DNA from 2 places in the Paenibacillus sp. FSL H3-0302 genome. Region 2 is predicted to be linked to the other one. Evidence: predicted binding sites of a transcription regulator. Region 2 holds the regulator's gene; the other holds the start of a gene.
What was found. Region 2 encodes LexA, which represses DNA repair genes until DNA is damaged. Its sites were predicted from a motif close to CGAACATATGTTCG; they were not measured.
Positions count from the first base shown of each region.

Region 1: a site for LexA is predicted at 3,925-3,938, ahead of addB (helicase-exonuclease AddAB subunit AddB). Genes of this name have one in related genera too.

Region 1 is NZ_CP150284.1:5,344,321-5,354,378, reverse strand. It holds gene MHH50_RS23905 (energy-coupling factor transporter transmembrane component T) at 1-718, shown strand, start outside; gene MHH50_RS23900 (Na/Pi symporter) at 773-1,759, opposite strand; gene MHH50_RS23895 (class I SAM-dependent rRNA methyltransferase) at 1,859-3,283, shown strand; gene addB (helicase-exonuclease AddAB subunit AddB) at 4,070-7,582, shown strand; gene addA (helicase-exonuclease AddAB subunit AddA) at 7,585-10,058, shown strand, end outside.
Region 2 is NZ_CP150284.1:3,866,438-3,876,495, forward strand. It holds gene metH (methionine synthase) at 1-1,754, opposite strand, end outside; gene MHH50_RS17125 (FixH family protein) at 1,874-2,299, opposite strand; gene MHH50_RS17130 (HAD family hydrolase) at 2,562-3,347, opposite strand; gene MHH50_RS17135 (hypothetical protein) at 3,382-3,903, opposite strand; gene MHH50_RS17140 (DUF896 domain-containing protein) at 3,953-4,162, opposite strand; gene MHH50_RS17145 (LysM peptidoglycan-binding domain-containing protein) at 4,272-4,685, opposite strand; gene lexA (transcriptional repressor LexA) at 4,938-5,564, shown strand; gene MHH50_RS17155 (L,D-transpeptidase) at 5,744-6,082, shown strand; gene MHH50_RS17160 (hypothetical protein) at 6,233-6,613, shown strand; gene MHH50_RS17165 (hypothetical protein) at 6,836-7,414, shown strand; gene MHH50_RS17170 (methyltransferase domain-containing protein) at 7,415-8,191, opposite strand; gene MHH50_RS17175 (MBL fold metallo-hydrolase) at 8,229-9,011, opposite strand; gene MHH50_RS17180 (cupin domain-containing protein) at 9,012-9,503, opposite strand; gene MHH50_RS17185 (DUF5316 domain-containing protein) at 9,536-9,739, opposite strand; gene MHH50_RS17190 (transposase) at 9,953-10,058, shown strand, end outside.

The sequences.
Region 1 (10,058 bases), 1.5 Mb from region 2:
TGATACAAGATGTCTAATTGTGATGCTGTTATTTAGTTTGCTTGCCTTTAGAATTTCCAAAGTTCAATTTCAGGATTATGCTTTCGTATTATATTTCATCTTGATTTTCTTTTTGCTTAATCATATAGCTATCTTTATCTTTTCTCCTTTGGAGGGCGTACGTGTTTACGGGACACGTCATGATATTATGCATATTGCAGGCCGGTATACGGTAACTTGGGAGCAGCTATTTTATCAATTCAATATTGCCCTGAAATATGCGGTGGTCATTCCTATGGCATTATTATTTCTTCTAACGACCAATCCCAGTGAATTTGCAGCATCCTTAAATAGAGTTGGAGTGAACTATAAAATTGCATATTCTGTATCGCTGGCACTGCGGTACATTCCGGATATTCAACGAGATTATGAGAATATATCGTTCTCTGCTCAAGCAAGGGGAATAGATATTTCTAGAAAAGAAAAGCTGCCTAAGCGGCTAAAAAATATCATTTCGATTCTGATGCCCCTAATTCTGACTAGTATCGAGCGGATTGAAAATATCAGTACCGCTATGGAGCTGCGCGGCTTTGGCACTGAGACCAAACGAACTTGGTATAGCCGTCGCCCGTTCACGAGAGACGATTATTTTGCATTGGCTTTGTTTGCGCTGATTGGAATTTTCTCGACGGTGATCACTTTTTACGACGGTTCGCGGTTTTATAATATTTTCGATTGAAGTATAATAGTACAGTTGTGGAAAACTGGGATTATAATAAACGGCACCTTTTTGTTAAGACTGAAGACGTTTCTCCAGTTTTGACCATATAGGCAGGTAGCATAATGGCAGTGCTAGAAGTGAGCAGACTACGTTGAAAATGGTCTGGGCGTGGGCGATTTGTGAAGCAGGGCCTCCACCAATCCATGCAGCACTTGCTTGTAGCAGCCCGATCATGGGCAAGAATAATAGTGCACCACCTACATTAAGCGCAACATGGGACCAAGCGACGAAGACGCCGGATGGCGTGCCGCCGATGGAAGCGATGACCGCTGTAACACAGGTGCCCACGTTGGCGCCCAGCACAATGGCTATACCTAGCTCAGGCGGCATGGCACCCGAGGCGGCAATGCTCATAGCCATAGCTATGACAGCAGCGCTGCTATGGAGCATGGCTGTTAGGCACGCTCCAGCGGCGAGCCCCCATAAGGCACTAGTAGCGGCATGGTTTAGGAACCAGAGGAATAAGCCACTTTCCTGAAGTATTCCGCCGATAGACTGCATGACAGCGATGCCCCATAGGACGAGGGCGAAGCCTGATACAGCCAGACTGATAAATTGCAGCGGCGGGGATATTTTGTGGCAGAGCTCTGCCACTCGTGATGTAGGCGGCAGTTCGCCTGCAATAACTGCCGCTGCCCACAGACTGAGCGAGGCTGCCAGCAAGGGCATGGCCATGGTATTGATCTGAAGTCCGATCAATTCTGTAGTTAATGTGGTGCCGATGTTGCTGCCCAGGATAATGCCAAGTGTGCGGGCATAGGTAAGCAGGCCGGCATTGACCATGCCGATAGTCAACACCGTTACAGCAGTACTGCTCTGGAGTAAGGCGGACAACAGGCTGCTGGCAATCATTCCTTTAATAGGGGTTGAGGTAGCTCTATTTAGGCTTGTAGTTAATAGAGGGCCTGCTAGCTTGGACAACGCCGTTTCCATCAGCTTCATGCCGGCTAGAAAGATAACAAGACCATATATGATAGGGAACAGCAAATCACTGAACATAGGGCATACTCCTTTGGACGAGGGTTGTACACCAATATATGAATGTATTGCATGGGACATGTATAAAAACATTTTTAGAAAAACAGGGAGTTGAAGTCATTGCCATCGGTTATTTTAGAACGCAATCGCAAAAAAAGACTGGAACAGGGCCATCCGTGGGTCTATGCAGGTGAAGTCGCATCGGTAGAAGGAAATCCGGAAGCGGGGGGATTAGTAGATGTCCTTAATCATCAGGGCCGATTTTTGGCCGTAGGATATTACAATCCAGCGTCACAAATTCGGGTAAGAATTGTATCGCAGGGACCCCTTGCGATCATGGATACAGCCTTTTTTGCAGAACGGTTTGCGAATTGTCTGCAACACAGAAACCGGTTCCTTCCGGGTGCGGATGCTTATCGCTTGGTTTATGGTGAAGCGGACTTTTTGCCGGGGCTTATTGTAGATCGATTCGGAGATATTTTGGTTGTGCAGCTGCTTACCCTCGGAATGGACAAGCGGCGTGCAGAAATCGTCGAAGCATTGGTGCAGGTTATGGCACCGCGCGGAATCTATGAGCGCAGTGATGTTAGTGTGCGCGAGCTTGAAGGTATGGAGCAGACAACGGGTGTGCTGTACGGGGAATGTCCAAGGCATGTAACCGTGAGCGAGAATGGCCTGAAGCTGGTCGTTGATATTGAAGAGGGCCAGAAGACAGGTTACTTCTTTGACCAACGTGAGAATAGAGCTTCCATTGCTCCGCTCATGAAAGGCTGGGGAGGACGAAGCGGCATTACGCTACAGGAAATTGAAACTGAGGATGGTTCACTACAGACCTTACCAGTTAATAAGAGCGGCAAACATGTAACGTTCCCTTATTGGGACGGTGCGACAGTGCTGGAATGCTTCTCGCATACGGGCAGCTTCACGCTGCATGCCTGCAAGTATGGCGCGAAAAAAGTAACCTGCCTTGACGTTTCAGCACACGCCATTGAGAGTGCCAAAGTGAATGTGGAGCTGAACGGCTTTAGCGATCGTGTTGAATTCGTAGTGGATGATGCTTTTGCATATCTACGGAATCAGGTTAAAGGACTAGAGGAACGTTCTGAACGGGCGACAGTTGCCAGTGGAACAGATACGGCAGCAGCTGCTACAAATCCTAAATCCGGAGGCAAAACAGCCAAAACCGACACATCCAAGCCGATGACGGCAGGTGGAGGAAGAACTTGGGATGTAGTCATCTTGGACCCTCCGGCGTTTGCCAAAACCAAAAGTGCAGTAGCTGGCGCTTGCCGTGGTTACAAGGATATCAATCTGCACGGGATGAAGCTGGTGAACGAAGGCGGCTATTTGGTTACCGCAAGCTGTTCTTACCATATGCAGCCAGATCTGTTCCTCGAAACGATTGCTGATGCAGCTAAAGATGCTGGCAAGGTGTTGAGACTTGTAGAATGGCGGGCCGCAGGCAAAGACCATCCACAAATACTTGGCGTTAACGAAGGACACTATCTGAAGTTTGCGATTTTTGAAGTGCGGAGTAAAAAATAAGCCTGAAGGTCAAAAAGGTTTACAGTGCCAAGTAACAAATAAGATAAAAGGGCTGGTCGTAGGGTGACCGTGAGTCGACTGTAAGGCAAGGAGTTGCCAACGGACTCAGATGACTCTATTTAGCGTAAACAGCCCATTATTGAATTCTTACGGACCCTAAAGGCGCTATTGCCCCAATAACACCCGTAATGCAGCACATTTTCGAAGAATAGCGTCAGTGGGGTCCGAAAAGTTGCCATAACAGCACTGAATCCACGAATAACGGCTCCTGGGTCCCTAAGTAATTAATGAAACAAGCCTAGCCGAAATGTTGAGTGTTAAATTCGGAATACTAAATAGTAAACAACGAATGATGCTTATTGAATTATGATATGCGGAATGCGGATTACAAAACGATCGGCGTAGAGTGCTAATGTTGAGTGCGGGGTGTTGAGTATTGAACGCTGAACGCTGAACGCTGAACGCCAACAGTCTAACATTGACCCTATGCTCCGACATTGGCAGCTCCTATCTAACGTTGCACAACTGGCATTAAAAACAAACTAAACACTCTAAAAAGCAAGCCGCCAAAATCCGGAGGTTTGCTTTTTTTATTTGTACTCATAGCTGTTTATCCTTTGTAAAACATTAGAAAATACTAGCAAACACATGTTCCGATTAGTGTGGTTATGATATACTGAGGGGACGAGGAATCACTGAACTTTTTTAATTGGAGTGTAATCAATGGGTGGATATTTCACCCTGTATTCTATATATTTTCTCCGCTACGGAAGGAGTCTATCATTTATGCCGGTAACCTTTTTACTAGGCCGCTCGGGCAGTGGCAAGACAACAAAAATATGGGAATCTATCTCTTCTTCCTTAGAAAAGGAACCGCTTGGTGCGCCGATTATTATTCTTGTGCCAGAGCAAGGTTCTTTTGGAGCAGAACGGGGGCTTCTGACCGTAGGGAATGTGAAGGGAAGCCTTCGGGCGCAGACACTGAGTTTTTCGCGGCTTGCCTATCGTGTGAAGCAGGAAACTGGTGGCAGTGCAAGTCTGCCAATCAGTGAAGAAGGTAAGAAAATGTTAATTTACAAAATCATCAGTCGCCGCAAAGAGGAACTGAAATTATTCGGTGCCTCAGCAGACAGACCGGGTTTTGTGGAACGTCTGAACCAACTGCACACGGAGATGAAACGTTGCTGTTTGGGTTCCACTGATTTAGAGGAACAGCTGTCCGCTATGCGAGGAGCTATTGCAAGAAGTCCTATTCTTGAGGGTAAGCTGGATGATTTGCAGCTGGTATTTAGCGATTTAGAGAAGGAAATGTCCCGTCTTTATATCGATGAAGAGGATCGTTTAGCAGAACTGGCTGAGCATATTCCAGATTCCTCCTACATTCGCGGGGCAGAGATTTGGGTAGATGGGTTCCATGGATTTACTCCGCAGGAATTCGTAGTGCTTCGAGAATTGATGCAGCAAGCTTCGAAGCTGACGGTTTCGCTTACAATTGATCGTCCTTACCCCTATGGAGATCAGTTGAATGAGCTTGAATTGTTTCACCCAACTGCGGTTACTTACATTAAACTGCGTGGAATTGCTGAAGAGCTGGGCATTGATGTATGGGACGAGCTGCTGGAGCCAATGGTTCTTCCACGTTTTGAAGAAAGTCCAGTACTTGCTCACCTTGAACGGGGATATGATCGCCGGAAGGCTTGGATAGATGCGGATGAACTGGCAAGAGAGGCTATATCCATAGGCGCCGCAGTTTCGCACAGAGCAGAGGTTGAGGGAGCCCTGCGCGAAATGACTAGACTGGCGCGGGATGAAGGTGCAAAATATGGCGAAATGGCCGTATTGATGCGCAATATTGGCGATTACGAGCAGCTGGTTCAGCCGTTGTTCCAAGATTATGGAGTGCCATTTTTTCTGGACCAGAAGGTGAATGAGCTGCATCATCCGCTAGTGGAGTTTATACGTTCCGCATTGGATGTAGTGCGTCGTCGCTGGCGTTATGAGGATGTATTCCGTTGCGTAAAGACGGAGCTTCTGCTTCCGCTAGACGGTAGTATTACGCGTGAAGATATGGATGCTTTAGAAAACTATGTGCTGGCTTGTGGGATTCAGGGGTACCGCTGGACAGATGGCCGCTCCTGGAAAGGTATTCCTAGCTTGTCGCTGGAAGGCGGCAGACAGATGGATGATGAACTGCTTGCTACTATGGAACGATGCCGTGCTAGTATAACAGGTCCATTATTTGCTTTTGAGAAACGAATCCAGAAAAGCCGAAGCGGCCTTGAACTATGTACGGCAATGTACAAGCTGCTTGAAGAGACGGATGTTGCGCGAAAGCTGGAGAAACTCAGTGTTAAGTCTATGGAGAAGGGCCAACCCGAGAAGGCTAGGGAACATAGCCAGTTGTGGGGTGAGGTACTTGATCTGCTAGATCAGATAGTAGAAATGATGGGCAATGAAAGACTTGAGTTTGAAGTGTTCACTGGAGTTCTAGAGACAGGTCTTGCTGAACTTAAAATGGGACTAGTTCCGCCCGCACTGGATCAAGTATTGGTCGGCAATATGGATCGGACTCGCCCAACGGGGGTTAAATACGCCTTTTTGCTTGGATTTAATGAAGGTGTTGTGCCTGCGCAGTTTAAGGAAGATGGAATTCTCTCGGAAGGTGAACGCTCCGTACTAGAGAATGCTGGAATGGAGCTTGCTCCCGGCGCTTCTCGTAAACTGCTGGACGAGCGGTTTCTGATCTATAATGCACTAACGACAGGAAGCCGAAAGCTCTGGATTAGCTACGCTACAGCGGATGATGAGGGCAAAGCTCTCCTTCCCTCTGAGGTTATCCGGCATTTGCATAGAATGTTCCCAAGGGTTCAAGAGCACAGCTTGTCAGCACTTCCCCCTTCGGGACTACCTATAGAAGTCGGAAATCCTATCCATCTCGGTTTCATTGGTCAACCAGAACAGAGTCTTCGCGCATTGATTATGCAGCTGCGGCAGTGGCGCCAAGGAACAGAAATTCCGGAGCTATGGTGGGATGTGTATAACTGGTTTACTAAGAACGAAGATCGTAAATTTCAACTGGAACGTTTGCTAAGTTCACTGTTCTATCGTAATGAGGGAACGAAGCTAAAGCGTGGCACAAGCCTCAGATTGTATGGTGGCTCAATACTGCGGGGCAGTGTGTCCCGGATGGAGAAATTTGTTGCGTGCTCATTTTCCCATTTTGCGTCCTACGGACTAAGACTGAAAGAGCGCCAGTTATATAAGCTGCAAGCACCTGATATTGGACAGCTGTTCCATGCTGCGCTAAGTGATATGGCGATAAGACTGAAACAAGAGGGACGGGGCTGGGGCAGCTTATCTCCGGATGAATGTCGGCGTGAGGCCAGTGAGACAGTAGAACGGCTATCTCCGATGCTGCAGGGTGAAATTCTAATGAGCTCCAAACGTTACGGGTACATCTCCCGTAAGCTTAAGAATATTGTTGGACGTGCTTCTGTGATTCTGGGCGAGCACGCCCGCCGGGGCAGCTTTGAGCCAGTAGGGCTGGAGCTGGATTTTGGACCGGATAAGGAGTTGCCGCCTTTAAGAATTACGCTGCCGAATGGCTGTGTGATGGAGGTCGTTGGCCGGATTGACCGTGTAGACATGGCCCGTGGAGAGAACGGAATTCTTCTGCGGGTAATTGATTATAAATCGAGCCAAAAGGATCTCAAGCTGCATGAGGTGTATTATGGATTGTCGCTGCAAATGCTGACTTATTTGGATGTGCTGCTGACATATTCGGAGCAATGGCTGGGGCAGCCGGCACTTCCAGCAGGCACACTTTATTTCCATGTGCATGATCCGTTGTTAACTTCATCCAACGGGATGAACAAGGAACAGGCTGAGCAAGAGCTGTTGAAACGCTTCAAGATGAAAGGACTGCTTACAGCTGATCGTGAGGTTGTCTCCCTGATGGATACCACTTTAGACAAAGGGTATTCTTCTATCGTGCCTGTAGCAGTAAAAGCTGACGGCAGCTTTTATAGCAGTGCTTCAGTAGCTACACCAGAGCAGTGGAGCCATCTATTATCCTCCGTTAGAGGGACGATCTCGGATATCGGGACACGGATTACAGAGGGTGATGTGGCGATTGAGCCGTACCGAATTGGGCAGGAGACCGCCTGCACATTCTGTTCCTTTAGACCTGTCTGCCAGTTCGATGAAGCTGTGGAAGGTAACAGCTATAACAATCTGGGTAAGCCAGGGAAGGACGTTATATGGGATCTGCTGTCCCGCAAAGGAGGAACTACACCTTGAGTATGAAGGCTGAAATAGAAGCGAAACCGGAAGGAAGTATATGGAGTGATGACCAGTGGCGCGCCATTGCGGAGAGCGGTGATGACATCCTCGTTGCTGCGGCAGCAGGTTCCGGCAAGACGGCGGTGCTGGTAGAACGGATTATTCGAAAGATCAGTAAGGAAGAGAACGGCTTCAGTGTAGACAGGCTACTAGTAGCCACGTTTACCAAAGCTGCGGCTGCCGAAATGCGGCAGCGGATCAGGGAAGCCCTTGATCGGGAGCTGGAGGAGAACGGGGAGAACGACCATTTGCGCCGTCAGCTATCCCTGCTGGGCAAAGCTTCGATTACAACATTGCACTCCTTCTGTCTGGAAGTGATCCGGCGTTATTATCAAATGATTCCGATTGATCCGGGTTTCCGCATATTAAATGAGCATGAAGCGGAGATGATGCGGCAGGAGCTGCTCGAAGAGTTGCTGGAGGAAAAGTACGGTGAGGTAGGTGCGGATGGCGAGGATAGCATATTTGTGCAGCTCGCTGATTGGTTCAGTGGTGAACGCAGTGATGATGCAGTGCATGCGCTCATACAGCGATTGCATGATTACGCCCGCAGCCATCCTTGGCCAGCGCAATGGCTCCGTGATACTGCAGCTGATTTCTCATTGCCAGACACCGAAAGTCTGGGTGGAACGCCATGGGTGCTGAGCATTCTTGAAGAAGCGAAGCTGACACTTGCGGGTGCAGCCAGTCAGCTGATGCAAGGCCGGGAGATTGCACTACAACCGGGTGGTCCGGCACCCTATGCTGAGAATTTAACCACTGATCTTGAGATGGTAAATGCACTGCAGGATGCCGTAAACGAACGACCTTGGGCAGAATTATATGATATTTTTATGGAAGTATATTTTGGAAAATTAAAGGCTTGTAAGAAGGATTCGACAGATCCTGGACTGCAGGAGATGGTGAAGGAACTGCGCGACAGTGTGAAGAAGAGTATTTTAGATCTTCAGAAAGCATTGTTTGGCCGTCCGCCTGAGGTTTTTTTGAAAGAGCTGAACGAAGCGGCTCCACTGATGGCAGAGCTTGCAGAGACAGTGATAGCATTCGGTGAACGTTATAGAATTGAAAAAGCAGGAAGAGGTCTAGTCGACTTCAGTGATTTGGAGCATTATTGTCTGCAAATTCTACGCCATCCGGACTCTACGCCCGGTCATTCCCTGCCTTCTGATGCAGCTATGGAATACCGTGCTCAATTCGATGAGGTTCTGCTGGATGAGTATCAGGATACGAATAGTGTGCAAGAGGAGATTGTGCGGCTAATATCCCGTGAAACACCCGGTAACCGGTTTATGGTCGGAGATATGAAGCAAAGTATCTATCGATTCCGTCTGGCGGAGCCGGGGCTATTCCTGGATAAATACCGCAGCTTTGGCTCACACCCAATCGATGATCCATCTGAAATTACTAATGAATCGTCTAGCGGTTCGGTTATCGATCTGGCCCGTAATTTTCGCAGTCGCATGGAGGTTGTGAATGCCGTTAATATGATCTTCCGGCAGATTATGAATGAGACGGTAGCGGAGATTAATTATGACGAACGCGCTGAGCTTGTTTACGGAGCGAATTTCCCAGGTGCAGCAGAGAAGGGTCCCGATACCTTTTTTGCACCGGAGTTATTATTGATAGATCGTGGTTCAACAGCAGGGAAGTCAGAAGAGACTTCTGAAGACGGTGAGGCGCCACTTCAGGAGAGTGAAGCCATTGAGAGCGAGACGGCGCAGCTGGAAGCACGGGCAATTGCCCGGCGTATTTCACAAATGACGGGGATGACCGGTGGATCGCCGCTGCTTATCTACGATAAAGGACTCAAGATTATGCGCCCGGTTATTTACGGTGATATCGTAATCCTGCTTCGCTCGGCAAGAATCTGGACCCCTCTAATCATCGAAGAGCTTCGGATGGAAGGAATCCCTGCTTATGGTGATCTGAATAAAGGTTATTTTGAAGCTACAGAAGTGGAAATTGCACTCTCCCTCTTAAAAATAGTTGATAATCCTCAGCAGGACATTCCGCTGGCTGGCGTACTTCGTTCACCTGTGGTCGGATTAACGGAAGAAGAATTGGCTACGGTGCGTATGTGTAGTCAGGGTCCTTATTTTCAAGCAGTACAGATGGCGGTGGATATGCAATATGCAAAAGAGGCTGAAGAAGAGTATGACCTCTTCTCGGCTCATGTGATTGAATCCGCAAGCACCGTCGAGAATAATGTTTTACCTGATAAAGATCTGCCGCAGATCAGTCCAGAACTGAAGCGCAAGCTTAGACATTTCCTAGAACAGCTGGAAAGCTGGAGAAATGCGGCTAGACAAGGTAGTCTCAGTGAGCTGATCTGGCGTATCTATGGGGAGAGCGGCTATCTGGAATGGGTTGGAGGACTGCCTGGAGGCTCGCAGCGCCAGAACAATCTTAAAGCTTTGTATGATCGGGCTGTGCA
Region 2 (10,058 bases):
TCGGCAGGAATGGAAGCATACCGCTCCACTTTCTCTGTATTTACGATCGCATAATCCAACCCAGCTTTTGTACATTCATAAAGGAATACGGAGTTCAACACTTCACGTCCCGCTTCCGGCAATCCAAAGGAGACGTTGCTAATGCCCAAGATCGTATGAACACCTGGAAGTGCTTCCTTGATCAAACGAATGCCGTCAATCGTTTCTTTTGCTGAACCGATATATTGTTCATCTCCGGTTCCTACAGGGAACACCAACGTGTCAAAAATAAGATCTTCTCCTGCTAAACCGTACTTATTCACTAGCAAGTCATAGGAGCGTTTAGCCACTTCCAGTTTATCTGTCGCCTTAATGGCTTGTCCCGTCTCATCGATGGTACCCACAACAATAGCTGCACCATATTTATGAATGATCGGCGTCACCAGCTCGAATTTCTCTTCACCATCTTCAAGGTTAATGGAGTTAATTATCGCCTTACCTTGACAGTACTGCAAAGCCAAATCGATAACCTTAGGATCGGTAGTATCGATCATCAGGGGTACTTTAACCTTTTTCACAACCAGTTCTAAGAAAAGCTTAATATCTTCAATCTCATCACGGTCAGGGTCTTGTACACACACGTCAATAACCTGTGCCCCACTCTTCACCTGAGCACGGGCAATTTCTGAGGCTTCCTCATATTTACCTTCGACGATAAGACGTTTAAATTTACGAGAGCCAAGTACATTCGTACGTTCACCAACCATGTATGGACGGTTGTCGTTCTCAATATAGATAGGCTCGATGCCTGAAAGTGCAGGCGGATGATTACCTGTCAGCGGGCGTGGAGGATATTCAGAAAGTGCTTCCTTCATCGCACGGATATGCTCTGGTGTCGTTCCACAGCACCCCCCCGCAATGTTCAGCCAGCCTTTTTCGGCAAAGGCTGCAATCTTGCGAGCTAAAGAATCTGGAGATTCATGATAATGTCCGTTCTCATCGGGCAATCCTGCGTTTGGATAACAGCTCACGGCTGCGGAGGAGATCTCCGAAAGCGAACGAATGTGATCCCGCATAAACTCAGGACCAGTCGCACAGTTGAGGCCCATAGAGATAGGCTTCAGATGTTCTAATGAGATATAAAATGCTTCAATATTCTGACCCGCCAATGTAGTACCCATTGGTTCAATTGTTCCGGAAATCATAACCGGCAACGTGATGCCAGTCTTTTCAAAAGCATTACGAATACCAATACTTCCAGCTTTAACGTTAAGTGTATCTTGAGAGGTCTCCAGCAGCAAAACATCTACTTTACCGTCGATCAATGCCACTGCTTGTTCCTCATAGCTATCAACTAACTCTTGGAAAGTAACGCCTCCAGTTACTGAGAGCGTTTTTGTTGTTGGACCCATAGCCCCCACGACGTATCGCGGACGGTCAGGTGTGTCATATTTGTCTACTGCTCTGCGAGCCAACTCTGCTGCCGCTAGATTGATCTCACGTGCCCGCTGAGGAATATCATATTCAGCTAGCACAACAGAGGTTGCACCAAATGTGTTAGTCTCAATGAGATCAGCCCCTGCTTCGAGGTACTGCTCATGAATCGTCTGAATGACTTCTGGACGTGTTAATACCAGCATTTCATTACAGCCGTCCAGCTCATCGCCTCCAAAATCTTCTCCAGTAAGAGGCACCTGTTGGATCATCGTGCCCATTGCGCCATCAAGGATCAAAATCCTTTGTTGTAAGCTTTCCTCAAGTGTATATTTAGCCAACTAATAGTCCCCCCAGTAAAACATTAGAGTAAGTTTAGCAGAATAAAGGAATTTCGAAAAGCCTTCCTTTCCACTCTGCTTTATCTGTTATTGCTCAGTAACCTTTGCGAACCTTTGAATCATGGTTTCACAGACAGCTCTTTGCTAGGCATAGAGTGCTGTGTCCGGGCTGTCACATGTGAAGTGACATTATATTGTCCTTCCTTTTCAAGGGTCCCTTCTGCTTGATAGACTCCTTTACCAATTAGCTTTCCCTTAAGCTCTATTTTCTGTCCCTCATCATTTTTATTCACAATTTCGAACAGAACCTCTTTTGCATCATCTACTGCCTCGTTATCTTGGGTCACCACAGCTTCAAAGGTTACCTTTTGATTTACAACAACTTCTTCAGGACTCCATTGTAGTTCGACTTTGATAGGTTCCATAGACATGTTCATATTCATGTTATGTATTTCTGAATGCTTGGTTCCATTTGAAGAACATCCACCTAGTACTAGAAGTGTTGCACCTAATAATACAGCGACTAATTTCTTCGATCTCATCATTTGGAGCCCTCCCAATCATTATCGAATAATAAAAATCTACCAATTCATGTTATACATCTCCATCTATTATACACATTATTATTGGTTTTTCAGTATTTTGCATCAATTCCGCATTAGTCTTGTGACTTAAATCATTTACTTAAAAATCTAATGAAATCCTTATGTTAGTATGTATGTACAGAAAAGCAGCGAGTTTCTTAGGATCTCAGAAACTCGCTGCTTTTATAAAGTCTTTATATTGGAGCTAATAGCTCTGTATATCTTACAAGGATTGAACTAGTGGAAGAAGTTCCTCAAGGTGATTGATTTCATGATCCGGATGAATATCAAGACTAGGTGCTCTACCTTTTCTATTAATCCAGACCGTGGTCAACCCTGCTGCCAGCCCCCCACGGATATCCGTTGTCAGCTTATCGCCGACCATAACCGCTTGCTCAGGCGTTACATCAAGAAGCTCTAAAGCATGCAGGAAAATTTCCTTATCCGGTTTGCCTTTACCAAAGCTTCCGGAAATCACAATATGATCAAAGAAAGGAATTAACTCGGGCACACCATCTAGTTTCTCTTGTTGCAGTGCAGGACAGCCGTTCGTAAGTAGCAAAAGCTTCACTTGACCCCGTAACTGCTCCAGTACATGCATTGTTTCTTCATAGATGTATGGACGTTTTCTGCGCTCTGCTGCGAATTTAGTTGCCAAGGTCTCAGCTAGTGCTTCGTCTTCCACCCCTAACGCTGCAAGTCCGCGACGCCAAGACTCTTTACGATATACCGGTGCAAGCTGCTCCAATTGACGGAATTCTGGCTGTTCACCTGCCGTAAAGTTAGCCCAGAGTGCTTCATATGGATTAATTCCGATCATCTTTGTAAATGGGAACGTCTCATAAGATTCATACAAGCTACTTGCTTCCTTACGAACTGCAACTTCTAGTTCTTGTGGATCGATCGTATCCCCGGCGGCTTCACAAGCAAATCGAAATGCTTCTTCGACGCTCCGATCATCCCACAACAATGTATCATCAAGGTCAAATAGTACAGCAGAAATTGGCATTACAGGTCTCCCTCTCCCTTTAACTGGTCTAGTTCTATTCGTGAACTACTTCAATGTTGTGAGCTTTAGCGAATGCTTCTAATCGTGTACTCATCGCATTAGTATCATAGCGATTCATAAGTTTTGTGAAAATCCATTTCGTACGTTTCCCTTTGTGCTTAATGACTACAGCTCCACGCGAAAGGGTGATTTTCTCAATATCTGCAGCTGGAAGTCCGCGTTCGCGATTGAATTTAATAGTGGACAGTCTTGCTTTTTCCACCTTCAAGTACGGACGACGGAAGAACAATAGCGCTGCCAGCAAATAGTACAGTACTACTCCCAGCCAATTAGCCAGCATGCCATTGCCTTTGGCCTGATCAATAGAACCAACTACCCAAAACATAGTGCCAAGTATCACTAACACTACCGGAAATGCAATGTTGCGACCTTTAAAGACTTCGGCATTCTGGGTAGGAGATTTAGAGGCATAAATCGTATCCTTGCCTTGTTTCTTTCTTTGCTTGTTGATTTGCTGTGTGTTGCGTTGAACCATTCTTTCCCAAGAACGGGCCATGTGCGTTCCCCCTAGTCATCCTGAAATATCTATGAAAAGGAACAGCGAGCTAATGTTTAAGCCCCTTGTTACCTTGTTCATGCTCATCGTTATCTACTACTTCAATAGTATTTAATTGTGCTCGGAAGTTATTGCGGATATTCCCCAGGTAAATTTCACGAAGCTTGGCGCGTTCCGCCACTTCCTCTTGATTAAGGCCTACGCTCTTCTGTTTGCGTGCCAATTCGTTAATTCGCGCGACCAACTCATCAATATTCAATACTTTCCCTCCCCCTATAAATTAATTCTAACTCTGCCATGAGAAAAAGAGCTTGTCAAGGTCTACTCCCTGCAAGCTCTACTGGTCATTCTATTATGTTCTCAGAAAATTAATAAATAGGTAAAGTAAGTATGTCTCCAGCGTTAATTTGACTACTCTTAATCCCACTTGAACGTTTAATTCCTTCTATATAAACAACTGTCTTCATATCAGCTGGTTTATTCTTAAGAGCAATACTCCATAGTGTATCTCCACGTTCAACCACAATCCGCTTCTCTTCCTTCATTATAGTCGTCGATCCTGCAAACACATTTCCCACTACTGTTAGGCCAGATAATACTAGCACGAAAATCAATATTAACTTAATAAAGAAATCTTGACGGAACAACGAAATCATCCCTCCAAGCAAACGTTCCGTTATCTCTTTCACCTTAGCGGAATTACGGGCAACGTCATTATGTCCTATAGATTCAACCACTGGGGCCTTGTCGTAGATGCTGCGGTATGTACTGTATTTTAGCATAATCATCATCCTCCAAACACTTGTTCTTACTTTCGAATTTATAATAACACGAACATGTGTTTTGTTCAATACTATTTCAGAACAATTGTTCTCTTTTTTTTTGAGAGACTCAAGCGGTTCATTTTATTATCATTTGTCTACCATTTTTTAACTCTAGCAGATTAATATTTATAATAGTTAGAACTTATGTTTGTGCGAACGGTAGTTCTATGTTATAATTTTCCCAAACATTACTATATGGGGTTGATTCCAATGTCAAAGATTTCAAGTCGCCAGCTGGCGATCCTGGAATTTATACGAAGCGAAGTCCGCAGCAAGGGTTATCCACCTTCCGTCCGGGAAATTGGAGAAGCTGTTGGCCTTGCTTCCAGCTCCACAGTTCACGGTCATTTGGACCGGCTTGAGAAGAAGGGACTTATTCGTCGAGATCCAACGAAGCCACGTGCAATAGAATTACTAGGCCAAGAGGATTCAGAGAATGTTCACCAATTCGCGCAGACCATCTCACGGATTCCTGTCGTAGGTAAAGTTACCGCCGGGGTACCTATCACTGCTACAGAGAATATCGAAGACTACTTCCCACTTCCTACTCACTATGTAGGTGACAACAAAGTATTTATGCTGTCTGTCATGGGTGATAGTATGGTTGACGCAGGCATTATGAATGGTGACTATGTGATTGTTCGCCAACAACAAACAGCGGACAACGGAGATATCGTTGTAGCCATGACCGAAGAAGATGAAGCAACCGTTAAGACCTTTTACAAGGAACGTGATCATATACGGCTTCAGCCGGAGAATCCAGCTTATGAGCCGCTTCGCCTTAATCGCGTAACTATTCTCGGAAGAGTCATCGGATTGTTTCGAGATATCCACTAAGTATGCACTTCTAACATAAAAGGCTGTTCCGCATATGCGGAACAGCCTTTTTTCTACGTTTTTTTTGCTTTTCCAACCACTTACGAACATTTGTTCCCAATGGCTAAAATGGCCATTTTCTATGAATAACCCTTTAGGCGTTCTGCTCATATCCTAATTAGAAAGGAGTGTTGCGTATAATGCCCAACTACCGAATTATTGTAGATCTGACCCAACGAATGTTATATCTTCTGGACAATGATATTGTGATTAGAGGTTTCCCTGTCGGCATCGGTAAGATGTTAACCCAATCCCCAGTGGGTGAATTCACTATTATTAACAAACAACCCGACCCAGGGGGTCCCTTCGGTGTGTTTTGGATGGGACTGTCTAAACCACACTACGGAATTCATGGAAACAATGACCCTTCCTCCATTGGGAAAGAGGTGTCCCACGGCTGCATCCGGATGTACAACGAGGATGTGTTAGCACTCGCTGCTATTGTCCCTATAGGCACACGAGTAACGATAAGAAATTAAATTCGAATGGAGGCTCGGCAACCCCCAAATCACATTAAAAAATGGGGGTCATTACATAAGTAAGTATTTTTTCATTAGCATACTAGGAGTTTGGTGATTATATGTCGAATATTGTTAACAGGATTGCAAATTGAAAAGGATGTGTTTAGTTTGAATAATTCAAAAATTAGAACCCTCGTCGATTTTAAAGTCGATGCACTGGGTAAGCTGTCCGGTTTACTTTTAAATGATGAACAAGCTAGTGGAAAAAAAGTGAATTTGCTCACCTCTTTTGGCAGCATTCAGGGAATCGTCTCTCCAACCGTCTCCAACAAAGAGGATGTATTTGATTTAAAATCTTTGATGGATGATGTAATTGTAGACGAATACATATCTTATTTGGGAGCAGAACACCCTGATAAAAATTTCAGCTATAACTTTGTTGTCCTCAATGACGTTACTGTAAGACCTTATGCTAGTTATGGGACTCCGATCGAATACAAACAGCTGATTGTTTATACCGATCATATCACTGCCTTCAATTTTCTATAGGTTTTCATAATCATCTTAAAAAGCACCCTTGCAGCAACCCCCAATTTTGCATCATTTGCAGAATCGGAAGGTTTCTCTGGGTGCTTTTTTTGGGTTAATCGTGAAGCCGATCCTATAATTCCACGAATTTCCCTTTTAAAAGATACTAGTGGAGATCATTCAGGCATATCTTTCAATAAGCAACAATTTGAGTCTAATGAGATAACTAGGAGGTGTGATTATATGCTGATTATCTTGATGTACTTATTTGCTATTTTAGGAGTTGTTTTAATTCTAAGTGCCGCCATTATAAAATTGAAAACGCTATCTGCTTCATCTGAAATTTCTAAGCTAGTTAATGCGACCTCATCTTTTAACATCAGCTTCACCAAAACATTCATTCCCCCCAATCAATCTCACTTGATCGCACTTAACGAGCCTAATAAAAAATTGGCAATCGGTACCAAAAATCCGAAGAGTAACAAAAAAGCAGTAGCAAAGCTATACTCTTTTGATAATGTAATGGGATCCGAGATTGTGGTTAACGCACTTACCCTTTCAAAAGTATCCAAAAGACATCAAAACAGCAAAACTACTGCAACAAGTGCAGATATTAATGTCCTTAAGGACACCGATGAAGAAGCTAATGTGATAGAAGAGCTTACGCTTAAAATATATATGAACAGCAAAGAAACGCCTGTGTATTGTATCTCCTTCTTGCCGGGTTTATTGCCTATTCAACAATCCGACAACCAGTACAAGGAAGCTTACTCCCAAGTACAACAATTACATGCACTGTTCAGGTCAATCGTATCTGAATAATTAAGTTGTTTTTTGCGCAATAAGATGTGTGAAAATAGCAACGTCCTTGTATGGAGATAAACTGCTTAACTTAAGCTCTAGCTCCACCATTTCTACATGCCATTGCTCATCCATTTTTATTTCATTATCCACAATATATCCGTAGATATTATGTATTCCGTATATACTTCTAATCTCATAACCACACTCCGCGAGCCATTCCACTAATTGATCTTTTGTATAGATGGTAATGTCTGTTTGAATAATGCCGCTATATTCCTGCGTGTTTCCAATACTGTCTATAGCCCCCATAGGATCTTTATTCATAACGGCTTTTTTCATCACTTTTGCCACTGGATTATGAGTTATAAGAGAAAGCATTCCGTTTTCATTTTGTTTTTTACTAATGTCCATTAACAATTGTTTTGGATCATCGAGATATTCAAGCACATTATGGCAAAAAATCCAGTCATATCCGTCCGCTAATACATCTGCATCTTGTAGCGTTGCCGATCTAAAGGCTATGTTAAGACCGTCTTTACATGCAGACTCTTGCGCAATGACTATCATCTCTGGAGTCGGATCTATCCCTGTAACTGTATAACCTTTTTTTGCGAATTCACGACTGGTTATCCCAAAACCACAGCCGATATCTAAAATAGATTGAACCTCTTCAGAGCTGCAGTGATTGTCAATTTGCTGCCAAGCGGAATGATAAAACAATCTCCCCCAAGGCATTTTAATGTAGTTTAAATAAGAATCCATTGATCTAGCAAAAGCCTTTGATGTAGACGCCATATCGCCATACCCCCATTTGTTTTCGACATAAAAAAATCTAAAATTGCACACTAAACCCATCAAACTGGTGAATGCCCGTACCATGTGCTACTACCTTTTGCTCACGTAACTCACGAACCGCTTTTTTGACCTCTTGTAAAATAGATGGATCTAAACCCAGTGTATTATGAGAACCGAATACTTGGGTAACTCCTGGAATTTCCGTAATCTTTTCTAAGGAGGCCACTAAATCAACCGGACTAGTCGAAGGGTAAAAGGCATAGATCGGCGTAACGTCATACAATAAATCACCTGTAAACAGATATCCGTTGGCATGATCAAAAAGGCTGATATGACCTGGCGAATGACCTGGTGTGTGGTATATTTCTATTTTACGCCCGCCTATGTCGAGCACATCCCCTTCTTGTAAAAGAGCTGTTGGTTTCCCTTGAAAAGGTATGTAGGTGTTAGGATCAAAGGTTTCAGGAACAGGAAGGGTGATCTCCCGGCTCATATCTTTTCGAATCTGGGCAAGGGACAAGCCTTTTATTCCGTTAATCAGCCAATCCTCATCCGCTTTATGAACATAGATTGTCTCGAATTGCCCATGACTGCCAATATGATCTGCATGCACATGCGTAGTTATGACAGCGATAGGTAAATCCGTTAACTGGTCCGTTATTCTTTTTATATTATCAATACCTAATCCCGTATCAATTAACGCGGCTTGTTTTTGCCCCAAGAGTAAAAAAGAATGCACCTTTTCCCAATGTCCATATTCACTGATTGCATAGGTGGTCGGATCAATTTCAGTTACTGTAAACCAACGATCTTTAATCAATTACACTCCCCCATTCCATTTTTCCCTTACATGCTCTTCTCCCTTACAATAATCCGCCTGTTCATCTGCTTGATAGATTTCTTGATAGGGCAAAATGTTGATTTTGCCTGAGTCTGGATATTCGCAAATATCTATTCCCTGATTCGTTCGGAGATCCAGATACCTGCATGGTGCATCGGAATGATTATAAAGCTGGTGCGCCCCTTCCGGTCCCATTTCAAAAAATATTACATCCCCTTCAGTAACCTCCGTAAAACCCTCGGGTGTTCTTAACATCGCTTTTCCCGCTAAAATCACAAATATTTCTTCAGCATTTCTATGAAAATGATAAGGAAAAGAATATTTATCAGGATCTAAAGATCTGATATCAAAAACTAAATGCTTGGAGCCCACCATTTCAGCTAACCTTTCACTCGTATGCCAAGCAAACTCTGGGATCGGGGACTGTTTTTGTGTAAAAGAGACCGTATTTTCATTAAAAATCTTCACCATCTGCAACACTCCTCCTTATGTTGTGCGTTCATTTACAACAAATAAAGAATCCCAGCTACAGCTAATGAAATAAGACCACCTAAAGCGGACCAATTCGCTACTTTGTTTTTAGCTTTACGGTCTTGCTTAGATTCCGAATAAAAGTTACCTCTTTGTTGTGTACCTGTCGTGAAGGCTCCAACACATATACCTGAAATTATAAAGAAGCCCAATCCTATGTAAATAAAAATTTGCATGAACTTACTCCTTCCCAGGAAAGAATTAGTTATCTATATATAAGATATTTTAACATTAAATCCCTCTACTACGTGCCATGACTTTCGGACCCAGATGACGCTATTTGCTAATTTTGAGCCTTTGAAGCATGGTTTCGGACTCCATGAAGCTAGAATAAAAAGTGGACAGTAGTTAACAGACTGGCGATAATGAGTCCACGGAGGTGTGTTCACATGGGAGAACATCGACAACGGTATAACGAAGAATTTAAAAAACAGACAGTGCAGTTCATTCAAGAGCAAACAAAAACAGTGGGCGACTTGGCGGAAGAGCTCAACA